4 regions of the Mesorhizobium sp. L-8-10 genome follow, and region 4 is predicted to be linked to each of the others. Evidence: predicted binding sites of a transcription regulator. Region 4 holds the regulator's gene; each other region holds the start of a gene.
What was found. The regulator PhoB, encoded in region 4, activates phosphate uptake and scavenging genes when phosphate is short. The targets are predictions, from matches to a motif close to TGTCATNNANCTGTCAT.
Positions count from the first base shown of each region.

Region 1: a site for PhoB is predicted at 1,488-1,504, ahead of JN280_RS22125 (esterase-like activity of phytase family protein). Genes of this name have one in related genera too.
Region 2: a site for PhoB is predicted at 1,482-1,498, ahead of phnF (phosphonate metabolism transcriptional regulator PhnF). Genes of this name have one in related genera too.
Region 3: a site for PhoB is predicted at 1,349-1,365, ahead of JN280_RS09430 (YdcH family protein). Genes of this name have one in related genera too.

Region 1 is NZ_AP023263.1:4,804,283-4,807,486, forward strand. It holds gene JN280_RS22115 (anhydro-N-acetylmuramic acid kinase) at 1-403, shown strand, start outside; partial or broken gene JN280_RS40135 (YegP family protein) at 1,021-1,200, opposite strand; gene JN280_RS22125 (esterase-like activity of phytase family protein) at 1,566-2,921, shown strand; gene JN280_RS22130 (alpha/beta hydrolase) at 3,115-3,204, opposite strand, start outside.
Region 2 is NZ_AP023263.1:7,969,178-7,972,381, forward strand. It holds gene JN280_RS36975 (ABC transporter permease) at 1-468, opposite strand, end outside; gene JN280_RS36980 (ABC transporter permease) at 481-1,407, opposite strand; gene phnF (phosphonate metabolism transcriptional regulator PhnF) at 1,520-2,281, shown strand; gene JN280_RS36990 (GumC family protein) at 2,509-3,204, shown strand, end outside.
Region 3 is NZ_AP023263.1:2,019,040-2,022,243, reverse strand. It holds gene JN280_RS09440 (HlyD family type I secretion periplasmic adaptor subunit) at 1-542, shown strand, start outside; gene JN280_RS09435 (hypothetical protein) at 571-882, shown strand; gene JN280_RS09430 (YdcH family protein) at 1,111-1,287, opposite strand; gene JN280_RS09425 (YdcH family protein) at 1,519-1,722, shown strand; gene purE (5-(carboxyamino)imidazole ribonucleotide mutase) at 1,932-2,429, shown strand; gene JN280_RS09415 (5-(carboxyamino)imidazole ribonucleotide synthase) at 2,447-3,204, shown strand, end outside.
Region 4 is NZ_AP023263.1:2,411,279-2,414,482, reverse strand. It holds gene JN280_RS11330 (DUF2000 family protein) at 1-93, opposite strand, end outside; gene JN280_RS11325 (AraC family transcriptional regulator) at 124-1,134, shown strand; gene phoB (phosphate regulon transcriptional regulator PhoB) at 1,121-1,810, opposite strand; gene phoU (phosphate signaling complex protein PhoU) at 1,852-2,556, opposite strand; gene pstB (phosphate ABC transporter ATP-binding protein PstB) at 2,589-3,204, opposite strand, start outside.

The DNA of each region.
Region 1 (3,204 bases), 2.4 Mb from region 4:
CGGCAACCCGTTCTTCGAAAGAGCGGGGCCGAAATCCCTTGACCGCAACGACTTCACGCTCGACGAAGCCGAGGGGCTGGAACTGGCGGACGGAGCAAGGACGCTCGCCGCGCTGTCGGCCGAAGCCATCCTCAAATCGGCGGAGCACATGCCGGAAGCGCCCAAGCTCTGGATCGTCTGCGGCGGCGGACGCAAGAACCCGCACATCATGGCCGACCTTGGAAACAAGGCGAAACATGCCGAGGTCATCCTCGCCGAGGATGCCGGCCTGAACGGCGATTCGATGGAGGCGGAAGCCTGGGCCTATCTGGCGGTCCGCTCGACGAAGGGGCTGCCGCTCACCTTCCCCACGACGACCGGATGCCGCGAGCCCGCGCCGGGGGGCGTGACGGCAAAGCCTTAGCCGGAAGTCGCGGCACCTGGTTGATACAAGCGGGCACGGACGATGACGCATCCATGCAACGTAAATGCCGGCGCAACCGGCTGTTCGCAGTCGACGGCGGTACCTATCCGGCTCGCGTGGCTTTCGCGCCAGGCGTGTGCCACGCGTTCACGCGCTCCACCGGTCGAGCCTGTCGACCGACGGCAAATCCTCACCCGAAAGCCGAAGTGGTCTTCGGCAGCGCATGCTCCCGCGAACACAAGACACCTGCTCTGCCCACGATAGGCATCCGGCAATCCAGAGGCGAGGGTGCTGCCAGCCGTACTCCGGCCCACGGCTCTGACGACCTGCCACATTCCCAGGAAGCGATGATGATCTTCGGGATCGGCGTCGCGAAGGAGCCGGAGTACTTCGGAGATATTGCCCAGTCGGCCTGGTTACTTCGCTGCCTTCTTCGCCTTGGGCGCGGCAGCCGGTTTGGCAGCCGCCTTGGGCTTGGGCGCCGCGGCCTTGGCCGTCTTGGCCGCCGGTGCCGCCTTGGCTGCGGCAGCCTTGGCGACCGGCTTGGCCTTTGCCGCCGCCTTTGCCGCGGGCTTCTTGCCCGCCGCCTTGGCGGCCTTGGCCGGCGCGGCCTTCGGGGCGACGCTCAGGTCCTTCACTTCCGCCTCGGCCGCGTTCTTCTTGATGGAGTCGATCGACTTCATCGCCGACGCCTTCGTCTTGTAGCCTTCGGACGCAAACATGGGCTCCCCATTCCCTGCACGGAAACGGAAGCGGAACTCACCCTTCTTATCCTTGTAGACCTCGAAGCTGTGCATGAACTGTCCCCTTAAGCATTCGGGTGATTCTAGGCAAACGAAGGGTGACATGAAGCGACAACTATGTCGACCAATGAACTTCGCCCTTCAACCGCGGATTATCACCCAGTTGCGACCGGCCCGGTGGGCGTTTCCAGAAGCATCGACAGTTTCGCCGACACTTGTTTTCAGCCCCTTGCAGTATCTCCTTTTGCTCCCCATCGCCGACGCGGCGGGGCGACAGCAAATCCGGCCCGTCCCATGCGCCCGACATCTGCGCCCGGGGCTCGTGTTCCCCATCATCAAAGTTTCATCGAAGCGTCACCCGGCAGACATCGAGCCACCATAGCTAGCGGCCGTTCGATCCCTCTTGAAACGGGTTTCCCATGCGACGCTCTCTTCTCTCGGCGGCTGCCGTCATCGCTCTGACGACTGCCGCAACGGCCGACGACCAGCAGTTCAACGCCAAGCTGGTCGGCCACGCCATCCTGCCGGCGAACACGATCATCAAGGCGCCGGAGAACGCACCCGGACATCTGCAGGCCTCCGGCAAGTTCACTACGCCGGATCGTCGCCGCGCCGAGGGCCTCGGCACCGTTCCGGGCAAGGACGGCGTGCGCCCGACCGGGCTTTCGCTGCCCTTCGACGGACAGCCGGTGCAGGGCTTCTCCGGTATCAAGTCCAACGGTGACGGGACCTTCTGGTCGCTCTCTGACAACGGCTTCGGCAGCAAGATGAACTCGTCCGACGCCGCGCTGATGCTGCATCTGTTGAAATTCGACTGGAACGCCGGCTCGGTCGAACGCGTCAGGACCGTGTTCCTCACCGATCCCGAGAAGAAGGCGCCATTCCCGATCGTGCTGGAAGGCAGCGAGAACCGCTTCCTCACCGGCGCCGATTTCGACGTCGAATCCATCCAGCCGGTGGCCGACGGTTTCTGGGTCGGCGAGGAATTCGGTCCGTATCTCCTGAAGTTCGACACCGACGGCAAGCTGACCGATGTCTTCGAGACCGTCGTCGACGGCGAGCCGGTTCGTTCACCCGACCATCCGGCGCTGACGCTGCCGGCCAATCCGACCGCCAAGATTCCGGCCTTCAACCTGAAGCGCTCGGGCGGTTACGAGGGGCTCGCAATGTCGAAGGACGGCAGCAAACTCTACGGGCTGCTGGAAGGTCCGCGCTATATGGCCGACGGCGCCGTCGAACAGGTGGACGGCAAGACTGCGCTGCGCATCGTCGAGTTCGACGTGGCCGGCAAGGCCTGGACCGGGCGCAGTTGGCTCTATCCGCTGGCCGACGGCGGCGAGGCGATCGGCGACTTCAACATGATCGATGCCACCACCGCCCTAGTGATCGAGCGCGACAACGGTGCAGGGGTGGCCGGCAAGGCTTGCGCCGACGCCGCCAATCCGAAGCCGGACTGCTTCGCCAGGGGATCCAAGGTGAAGCGGATCTACAAGATCGAGATGACCGAGGAGAATGCCGGCAAGGCAGTGCGCAAGATCGGCCATATCGATCTGCTCGCGATCGCCGATCCCGATGGCAAGAAGCGCCAGGGCGGCGGCGACGGCTTCTATGACATGCCCTTCGTGACCATCGAGAATGTCGACGTGGTCGACGACAGCCACATCGTCGTGGGCAACGACAACAACCTGCCGTTCTCGGCCGGCCGTGCCATCGACAAGGCCGACGACAACGAATTCGTGCTGCTCGAAGTAGCCGACTTCCTCAAGGCCAAATAAGGTACGAGCCTCTGTCGGGAAGCGCCTTCGGCGCCGCCCGATCCGGTCACCGGCCCGTCGCGACGACGGGCCGGAAGCGTTTCCGGCCCGGGTGACCTCCGGTGTTTCGCCCTGAGCCGACGGCGGAAGGCTGCGGATGAAGGACGTCCAGCCGTGCCTCGACGATACGAGCAGGCTGCTACATTGCCGACTTCTATCTCAGGCGCTTCGGCCGCGGATCCGCCAGTTCGCCGGCGAGACGGCGATCCAGATAGTCCGCGCATTCCTCGATCAGAAGTTCGCT
Region 2 (3,204 bases), 2.9 Mb from region 4:
CACGGCAAGAAGCGCTATCAAGGTGAAGGGCACGGCGATCTGGATATCGACCAGCCCCATGATCAGGTCGTCGACGAGACCGCCGGCCAGTCCGGACAGAAGCCCGAGCGAACCGCCGAGGAGGAGGCCGATCATCGCGCCGAGAAAGGCGACGGAGAGGGTGAGCCGCAGCCCGTAGAGGCAGCGCGACAGGATATCCCGGCCGAGCTCGTCGGTGCCGAGCAGGTAGTCGGGCCGGGCGCGTTCGAAGCCGACCGGCGGACGCAGCCGAGATAGCAGGCTCTGGGCGTTCGGATCGAACGGGGCGATCAGCGGCGCCGCAACGGCGCAGACAACAAGCGCGAGTGCCAGCAGCAGCGAGAGCCGCATGATCCAGTCCGCTTCGGACCAGAATTCCCGGAGCGCCGCGAGGTATCGCGGCGTCCGTCCGGCGCGGGCAACAGGACGATCGGCTGTGGTGTCCGTCATGCCGGCTGCCTCTCAGACCTTTGCCAGGCGCACGCGCGGATCGGCGAGCCCATAGGCGATGTCGACGACGAGATTGACGACGATCACGACCACCGCCACGCACAACACGCCGAACTGCAGAACGGGATAGTCGCGGCTGAGCGCGGCCGAGACGAGCAGTTCGCCCATGCCGCGCCAGGCGAAGACAGTCTCGACCACGACATTGCCCGCGGCCACGAGGGCCGCGACCTGAAGTCCGACGACCGACAATATGGTGATCAAGGCGTTGCGCAGCGCATGCTTGAAAATGACCTTGCGCTCACGCAGCCCCTTCGACCGCGCGGTGCGCAGATAATCCTGGCTCAGCACGTCGAGCATGGCGTTGCGGGTGAAGCGCGTCAGACCGGCAATGTAGAAGGCCGACAGCGCCAGGACGGGCATGACATAGTTGGCCAGGGTGGCGTTGCCGGTCGACGGGAGCCAGCCCAGCCAGAATGAGAAGATCAGCAGCAGGAAGATGGCGAGGATGAAGTTCGGCACGGCGTAGCCGAGAAAGGCGACGGTCATGATGCCGCTGCCGATCCACGACTTGCGATAGACCGCGGCCAGCACGCCGGCGGGTATGCCGACCAGGAAGGTCACCAGCAACGCGCTGCCGATCAACTGGAGGGAGGGCATGATGCGCTCGGCCATGATCGTCACCACCGGCCGGCGTTCGACGAGCGAGATGCCGAAATTGCCGTCGACGAAGGCATAGAGGAAGCGGCCGTACTGGACCCAGATCGGCTGCGACAGGCCGAAATAATCGATCATGCGCTGCCGGTCCTCGGCGCCCAGTCCCTCGCCGGCGATGAAGTCGACGGCGTTGCCGGAGACCCGCGTTGCGAAGAAGACGGCGGTCACGATCGCGAAGACGGTGATGCCCATCCTGAGCATCCGGCTGGCGGCATAGTCGAGCAAATCCCGGCTCCGTTTTTCGTCTTGACCTGTCGAGATCATCTAGACAAGTTGTGTATCGGACGCGTAACGGGCACATGATCGTTTTGTGACGATCCACAGAGGGCGCAGCGGCATGGACAAGGCCTCGAACGAGAGACCCGCACTTCGGCGCGGCGCCGGCGTCGCGGTCTGGCGCCAGATCGAGACGGACATCGAGGTGGACATTCAGACCGGGCTCTACGGACCCGGCGACAGGCTGCCCAGCGAGCATGAGCTCGTCGGCCTTTATGGCGTCAACCGGCACACGGTGCGCATGGCCCTTGCCAAGCTTGCCGGGCGCGGCATCGTGACCGCGCACAAGGGGCGCGGCGTCTTCGTCGCCGGGGAGCCCTTCGAATACAGGCTCGATCGCAATGCCAAATGGAGCGAGGTGGAGAAGCGCTTCGACGCCCGGCCGAGCGGCCGGCTGGTCGACAGCTACCGGCGACCTTCGACGGCGCGACTGTCGCGCATGCTGGGCCTCGGCGCCGGCGCGGAACTCTTGGTGACGGAAAGCGTGCGCACGGCCGGCGCCGACCTGGCCACCTATGGATACCACATGTTCGACGCCGAGCGCTTCGACGGCATCGAGCAGAGTTTCGCCGAAAGCGGCAGCTTCACCCAGGCGCTTTCCCGGCACGGCGTCGGCGAGTTCTTCCGTGCCTCGACCTGGATCGACTGCCGCATGCCGCGCCCGCGCGAGGCGGCAGCACTCGGTATTCCGGTCGAGGCGCCCGTGCTGGTGATGACCTATGTCGACTGCGACGCGGCGCGCAAGCCGATCCTTCTCGGCCACGCCATCATCCCGCAAGGACGCCTGCGTTTCCGCATCGACAGCGATTTCGAAGCGGCCTGACCATTTCCGGTCCAGGGCGTCGCCGGACGACGCAGAATGCGGCCGGACCATGGCGCCCGAGCGCTACAGCATGGGTGGCAACAACTAATCCATTGGGACTAGCGGGCGGCTTAAATCCCCAGTCCGTGCCTCCCCCGATCGATGATCTATCCTGAGGCCGACCGCCGCCCGACAATGAGCGCTCGACAAGACCGGTCAAATGCCAAGACTCGGGTAGCGTTCAAAAAATGGGTGACCTGGATCTCCGCTTCTATCTGTCGATACTGCTGCGCCGCGCGCCCTACTTCCTGGCGACGGCTGCTGTCGTCGTGGTCGCCTCCGCTGTCGTCTCCCTGTTCCTTCCTGAGGTCTACCGCGCCAGCTCCAAGATCCTGGTGGAGGCGCCGCAGATCCCCACGGCACTGGCCCGGTCGACCGTTCCCACGACGGCTCTCGAACAGTTGCAGATCGTCCAGGAGCAGGCGAACACCACCGACAATCTGGTCGCGCTCGCTCGAAAGCTGAATGTCTATGGCAGCGACGTCGCCGGGCTCTCCGATGCCGACATCGCCAAGGACATGCGAGCGCGCACCAGCTACGAGCAGGTATCGCCCCCCGCCCAGGAAGTGACCGTCGTGGAAATCTCCTTCGATGCGCCGAATCCGGTTCTTGCCGCCGATGTCGCCAATGAGATCGTGTCTTTCATCCTGCACAAGAATGCCCGGCAACGCGCCGACCGCGCTGGTGACACGGCACAGTTCTTCGAGGCCGAGGTCGAGCGGCTCAAGACGGAACTGACGAAGGTCGAGGCCGACCTGCTGAAATTCAAGACCGAGAACAGGGACACGATGCCGGACAGCCTGGAATTCCGCCGCAGCCAGCAGGCCGCCCAGCAGGAAAGGCTGATGATGCTCGAGCGCGAGGAGGCCGAGTTGCGCAGCCGG
Region 3 (3,204 bases), 390 kb from region 4:
CGGAGGTCGTGAGCGAACTCGCCGAAGTGCGCAACAAGATCAATGAGAACGCCGAGCGTAAGATCGCGGCAACCGTGCGCCTCTCGCGAATCGAGATTCGCGCGCCGGTGTCCGGGAAGGTGCACCAGCTCAGCGTCTTTACGGTCGGCGGCGTCATAAGCGCCGGCGAGGTCGCCATGTTGATTGTGCCCGAGGACGACCAGCTTGTGGTAGACGCACAGATCGAGCCGCGCGAGATCGAGGAACTGCGGATCGGGCAGAAGGCGGTCGTTCGCTTCAGCGCGTTCGCTGATCCCAACCTCCGGGACGGAGCGGGGGAGGTTACGATGATCTCTCCGGACTTGTTGACGGACGAGAAGACTGGCCGGGCCTACTATCAGGTGAAGCTCTCGGTCGATGCGCCATCAGGCGCGAATGGAACCGCCCTGAAGCTGGTGCCCGGCATGCCCGTCGAGACCTTCATCACGAAGGGCGACCGCACCGTGCTCGCCTATCTCACGCGGCCGGTCAGGGATCAGATGCAGCGCATATTCAGGGAGTAGGTGGCCGGATGAGCTCAAGGGCGCAAGCATGGCCGCCACCGGCGGTGTGCTGGATCCCGCTGCATGGTCGATGACATGGAGCCACGTCCCGTCGGCCTTTCGGCGGACCAGTTGGGCGCCCCTCCCCGAAACGACGAGCCTGCCCCTCACGCTGCACGAACTGCCCGGCATCACGCCCAAGGTCATGGCCGAACGGCCGGATGCGCCTGGGGACGGCGGGCTCGTCGCCCGATCCCGGCTGTCGCGGTTTCCGCGCGGCTTCTTCTACGATGTCACGCATCGCGGCAGGGCGATTATCCTTATCCTTGATCAGGTCGAGACCCGGGCGGCGCAAGGGTAACGGCCCGGCATGGAACGGCGAGATCGGTCGCCGCGATGTCAGTCAAGAATGACCATTGTGTTACACCAAACCCGCACCGCGGCTCGCCGCGGGCCGCAAGTCCGATTTGGCACGATGCAGAGCGTCCCCGTCTCCTTAGGACACGAGAGCGACGCTCTGCATTCTTCGTTCAACGCGTTCGAAACTTCGCCCCGTTCCCGGAACGACGCGGAAGAGGACCTCCCTGGGTCAGTGGGTCGTGCGCGACCTCAGTTTCTCAATCTCGTCCTTGAGCGCCAGCTTGCGCCGCTTGAGATTCACGATTTCGAGATCGTCCACCGACGGATGGGCCATCGCCTCGTCGATCTCGCGTTCGATATCGCCGTGTTTCCGCTGCAGCTCCTCAAGATGGGATGCAAGAGACATGATTGGCTCTCCCTTTCATGGTTGCTCGACGCACCATCACGGCCCCACCCGCCGCCAGCCTGTGACGGTACTGTGACACTCTGGCATCAAGTCATATGAATGTCGAACGTGCGGTAGTAGCATTTCCCGACGCTTTGAAATGTGGTAAGAGCACCGCGCCGGATTCGAAAGTTTCCGGACCCGCCGGTGTGGCGCCATGACGGGGCGCCGGAGACTCTGCAGACGGTAAGCATGTCGGAACAGGAACAGGCCGAAATTCGTCTCGAGTTCGCGCGCTTGAAGCAGGAACACGCCGATTTCGACGCCGCGATCAACGCGATGATCGCCATGGGTTGCGACCCGCTGCAGATCCAGCGTATGAAGAAGAAGAAGCTGGTGCTGAAGGACCGGCTGAAAGCGCTGGAAGACAGGATCATTCCCGACATCATAGCCTGACGACGCCCCGTCGGCCGCACTTCTCGGTCGACCCTGGAGCGCCGCGCGTCCATTTGGGCGCGTAACGGACGCTCCACACTTTTCCGCATACGCATCGTGCTTTCCGGGAATCGATTTCCGATCTTCGGGCCGATGCAGAGCGCCCGGTGCCGTTGCGGTCGACAAGCATTTCGGCTAAGCCGCCGCTGACGATTTTTGGGGAATTGCTGGTGCAGCACAAACGCGCCGATGTCGCGATCATCATGGGCAGCCAGTCCGACTGGGCGACCATGAAACACGCCGCCGAGACCCTCGAGGCGCTCGGCGTCTCTCACGAGGCGCGCATCGTCTCGGCCCACCGAACGCCCGAAAGGCTCTACGACTTCGCCAGGGGCGCAAGGGAGGCTGGTTTCAAGGTGATCCTCGCGGGCGCCGGCGGCGCCGCGCACCTGCCGGGCATGACCGCCGCACTCACCCCGCTGCCGGTCTTCGGCGTCCCCGTCGAATCCAAGGCGCTGTCGGGGCAGGATTCGCTTCTCTCGATCGTGCAGATGCCGGCAGGCATACCGGTCGGCACCCTGGCCATCGGCCGGGCCGGCGCCGTCAACGCGGCCCTGCTCGCCGCCGCCGTCCTCGCCCTTACCGATCCCGCGCTCTCCGGCCGCCTCGACGACTGGCGCTCCGCGCAGACCGCCAGGGTGGCCGACAGACCGTCGGACGAGGCATGAAGCCCGTCGGACGAGGCATGAAGCCACTTCCGCTCGGCGCGACCATCGGCATCGTGGGCGGCGGTCAGCTCGGCCGGATGCTGGCGATGGCCGCGGCCCGCCTGGGCTACCGGACGGTCGTGCTCGAGCCGCAGGCGGACTGCCCGGCCGCGCAGGCCGCGAACGGCCAGATCGTTGCCGCCTATGGCAGTCCGGACGCCCTGGCCGAGCTTGCCCGCCGGAGTGCCGTCGTCACCTACGAATTCGAGAACGTCCCCGTCGAAGCCGCGGCGACGCTTGCCGCAAGCGTGCCGGTCTTTCCGCCGCCACGTGCACTCGAAGCGGCTCAGGACCGCCTCGTTGAGAAGACCTTCCTGAACGGCATCGGCATCGCCACTGCCGGGTTCCGCCCCGTTGACGACGATGCGCAGTTGGTCGAGGCGCTGGCCGTGTTCGACGGAGCAGGCATCCTGAAAACCCGGCGCCTGGGTTATGACGGCAAGGGCCAGCGCCTGTTCCGTGCCGGCGACGGCCAGGTCCTCACCGGCGCCGTCGCCGCCATGGGTGACGTGCCGCTCATCCTGGAGAGCCTGGTGCCCTTCACCCACGAGATTTCGATCATCGCTGCACGCGGCTTTGACGGCGCGCTCGCGGCCTACGACCCGGCCGAGAATGTCCACCGCGACGGCATTCTGCACCGCTCCACCGTGCCCGCCAGCATTTCTCCAGACACGGCCGATGCGGCGCGCGAGGCGGCCTTTGCCATACTGACGGCTCTCGATTATGTCGGCGTGAT
Region 4 (3,204 bases):
GGAAAGGCCGGTGGTGAGGAAGGCCGTGACGTTCAGCTTCTGCCACACGGCAAGGTCACTGCGCAGGACGATGGCGACTTTGGTCTGGAACATGGATCGTATCACCGCTGGGAAGATGGCAAGATGTCTCCCGATCTAGGCTGGAACGAACAATCCGGTCTTGAACGTTTGTGCGGGCGCACCGACGAGGGCGGCATCGTGCCGGCACCGCCCTTCCCCGGCCTGGAGCGCATCGACGCCAAGTTCTTCGGCAACGCCTTCGAGCCTCATCGCCACGACACCTATGCGATCGGCGTGACCTTGCACGGCGTTCAGACATTCCGCTACCGGGGCGAGGTCCGAAACAGCCTGCCGGGCCAGGTGATCGTGCTGCATCCCGACGAGATGCATGACGGCGGCGCCGCGACCGATGCCGGACTTCACTATCGCATACTCTATCTCGAGCCCGCCCTGTTGCGGCGAAGCCTGGCAGCGAGCTGTGCCCCGCTGCCTTTCGTCCGCGACCCCGTCGTCACCGATCGGCGGCTGCGCGAGACGCTGCTGCCCTGCCTCTCCGATATCGAGGGCGAACTCGACGAATTGGCCGTCGTCCAACTCGTCACCGAGTTGGCGGACGGCCTGTCGCGCCATGCCGATGGACCCGCCCCTTCCAGGATCACCCTCGATGTCCCCCGGCTGGAGATGGCACGCGACTATCTGGAAGCCAATCTCGACCGTGTCGTGCGCTCCGACGCGCTGGAGGGCGTGACCGGACTCGACCGGTTCAGTCTGGCGCGGCAGTTCCGCGCCTTTTTCGGGACCAGCCCGCACCGCTACCTGCTGATGCGGCGGCTGGCGCGGGCAACCGCCCTCATCCAGGCTGGAGAGAACCTGGCCGATATCGCGGCCAGGACCGGCTTTGCCGACCAGAGCCACCTGAACCGTCAGTTCAAGAAGGCGTTCGGTGTCACGCCCGGCCGGTGGGGCGCCCTGACGCGGGCCCGACGGCAATCGCCGGCCCGCGCTGGAGCAGCATTTCCGCCTTTCTTCGAAAAGCCGAGACGCCCTGACTCATTGTTGTCACGCAATTCCGGACGCAAGACCGCTGCGCACTCTTGCTGGAATTGCTCCAGCGGGGACGTCACGCCTCGTTGATGGCGTAGCCGGCGCCGCGGATGGTGCGGATCACATCGGGCATGCGGGCCGTATTGACCGCTTTGCGCAGGCGGCCGACATGCACGTCGACGGTGCGCTCGTCGATATAGATCGTTTCGCCCCAGACATTGTCGAGCAACTGGCTGCGCGAGAAGACGCGCCCGGGATGCTGCATCATGAACTCGAGCAGGCGGAACTCGGTCGGGCCGAGCTTGATCTCGCTCTTCTTGCGATAGACCCGGTGCGCTTCGCGGTCGAGCACGATGTCGCCAACCTTGAGCACCGTCGACAGCACTTCGGGCTTGGCCCTGCGCAGCAAAGCACGAACCCGGGCGACGAATTCCGGCGTCGAGAACGGCTTCACCAGATAGTCGTCGGCCCCGGTCGAAAGGCCACGCACCCGGTCGCTCTCCTCGCCGCGCGCCGTCAGCATGATGATCGGCAACCGCTCGGTCTCCGGACGCATCCTCAATCGCCGGCAGAGCTCGATGCCCGACACGGCGGGGATCATCCAGTCGAGGACCAGAAGGTCGGGTACGTTTTCCTGCAGCCGGAGCTCGGCTTCATCGCCGCGATTGATGACCTCGACCTGATAGCCTTCGGCTTCCAGGTTGTAGCGCAGGAGCACGCATAGCGGCTCCTCGTCTTCCACGACCATGATCTTGGGGGCAATCATGCGGGTCGGATCTCCTCGGTATTCTTGCGGTCAAGCCTTTCTCATTCGGCGACTGTCGTCGAGGTTTCGTCGTGTTTCGGCCGCTGCACCGGAAGCTGCTCTCCCGTCATGACGAAATAGGCGTTCTCGGCGATATTGGTGACATGGTCGCCGATGCGCTCGAGGTTCTTGGCGCAGAACAGGAGATGCGTGCAGGCCGTGATGTTGCGCGGATCTTCCATCATATAGGTGAGGAGCTCGCGGAACACGGCAGTGTACTGGACGTCGATCTTCTCGTCGTCTGCCCGCAGCTTCATCAAGGCCTGGGCGTCGTCGGCGACATAGTGGTCGACGACACCGTTGACCTGACCCAACACCATGCCCGACATCGCCTCGATCGAATGCGACAGGCCGCGCGGCGCGACGCTCTGGCCGACTGCGCCCACCCGCTTGGCGATGTTCTTGGCGAGATCGCCGATGCGTTCAAGGTCGGCGGCCATGCGGATCGCGCCGACCACCGCACGGAGGTCCTGCGCCATGGGCTGGCGCTTGGCGATCAGCGTGATGGCACGATCGTCGAGCTCACGCTGCTTTGCGTCCATCACGGCGTCGTCGGAGATCACACGCTGTGCCAGCGCCGTGTCGGAGTTGAGCAGCGCCCTGGTGGAGCCCTGCACCATCGACCCCGCAAGGTCCCCCATGTCGCGGATCAGCCGGTCGACATGATCGAGTTCGTCGTCGAAAGACGTGACGGTATGTTCACCCATGATCCTGTCCTCGTTGTCCTTCCGCCCGCCGCTTACCCGAAGCGGCCGGTGATGTAGTCTTGTGTGCGCTTGTCGTCGGGGTTGGTGAACATCTTGTCGGTGGGGCCCTCCTCGACCAGATAGCCGAGATGGAACATGGCCGTGCGCTGCGAGACGCGGGCGGCCTGCTGCATCGAGTGCGTGACGATGACGATCGTATAGTTCTCGCGCAGTTCGTCGATCAGCTCTTCCACCTTGGCGGTGGCGATCGGATCGAGCGCCGAGCACGGCTCGTCCATGAGGATCACCTCGGGCGACACCGCTATGGCGCGCGCGATGCACAGACGCTGCTGCTGGCCGCCGGAAAGGCCGGTTCCGGGCTCGCCGAGCCGGTCCTTGACCTCGTTCCAGATCGCAGCCTTCTGCAGGCTCCGCTCGACAATGCCGTCGAGGTCGGCCTTGTTCTTGGCGAGACCATGGATGCGCGGTCCGTAGGCGACGTTCTCGTAGATCGACTTCGGAAACGGATTGGGCTTCTGGAACACCATGCCCACCCGCGCCCGCAGTTCGACGACGTCGATCCTGGGATCGTAGATATCCTCGTCGTCGAGCGTGATTTTGCCGCTGACGCGGGCGATGGGGATAGTGTCGTTCATGCGGTTGAGGCAG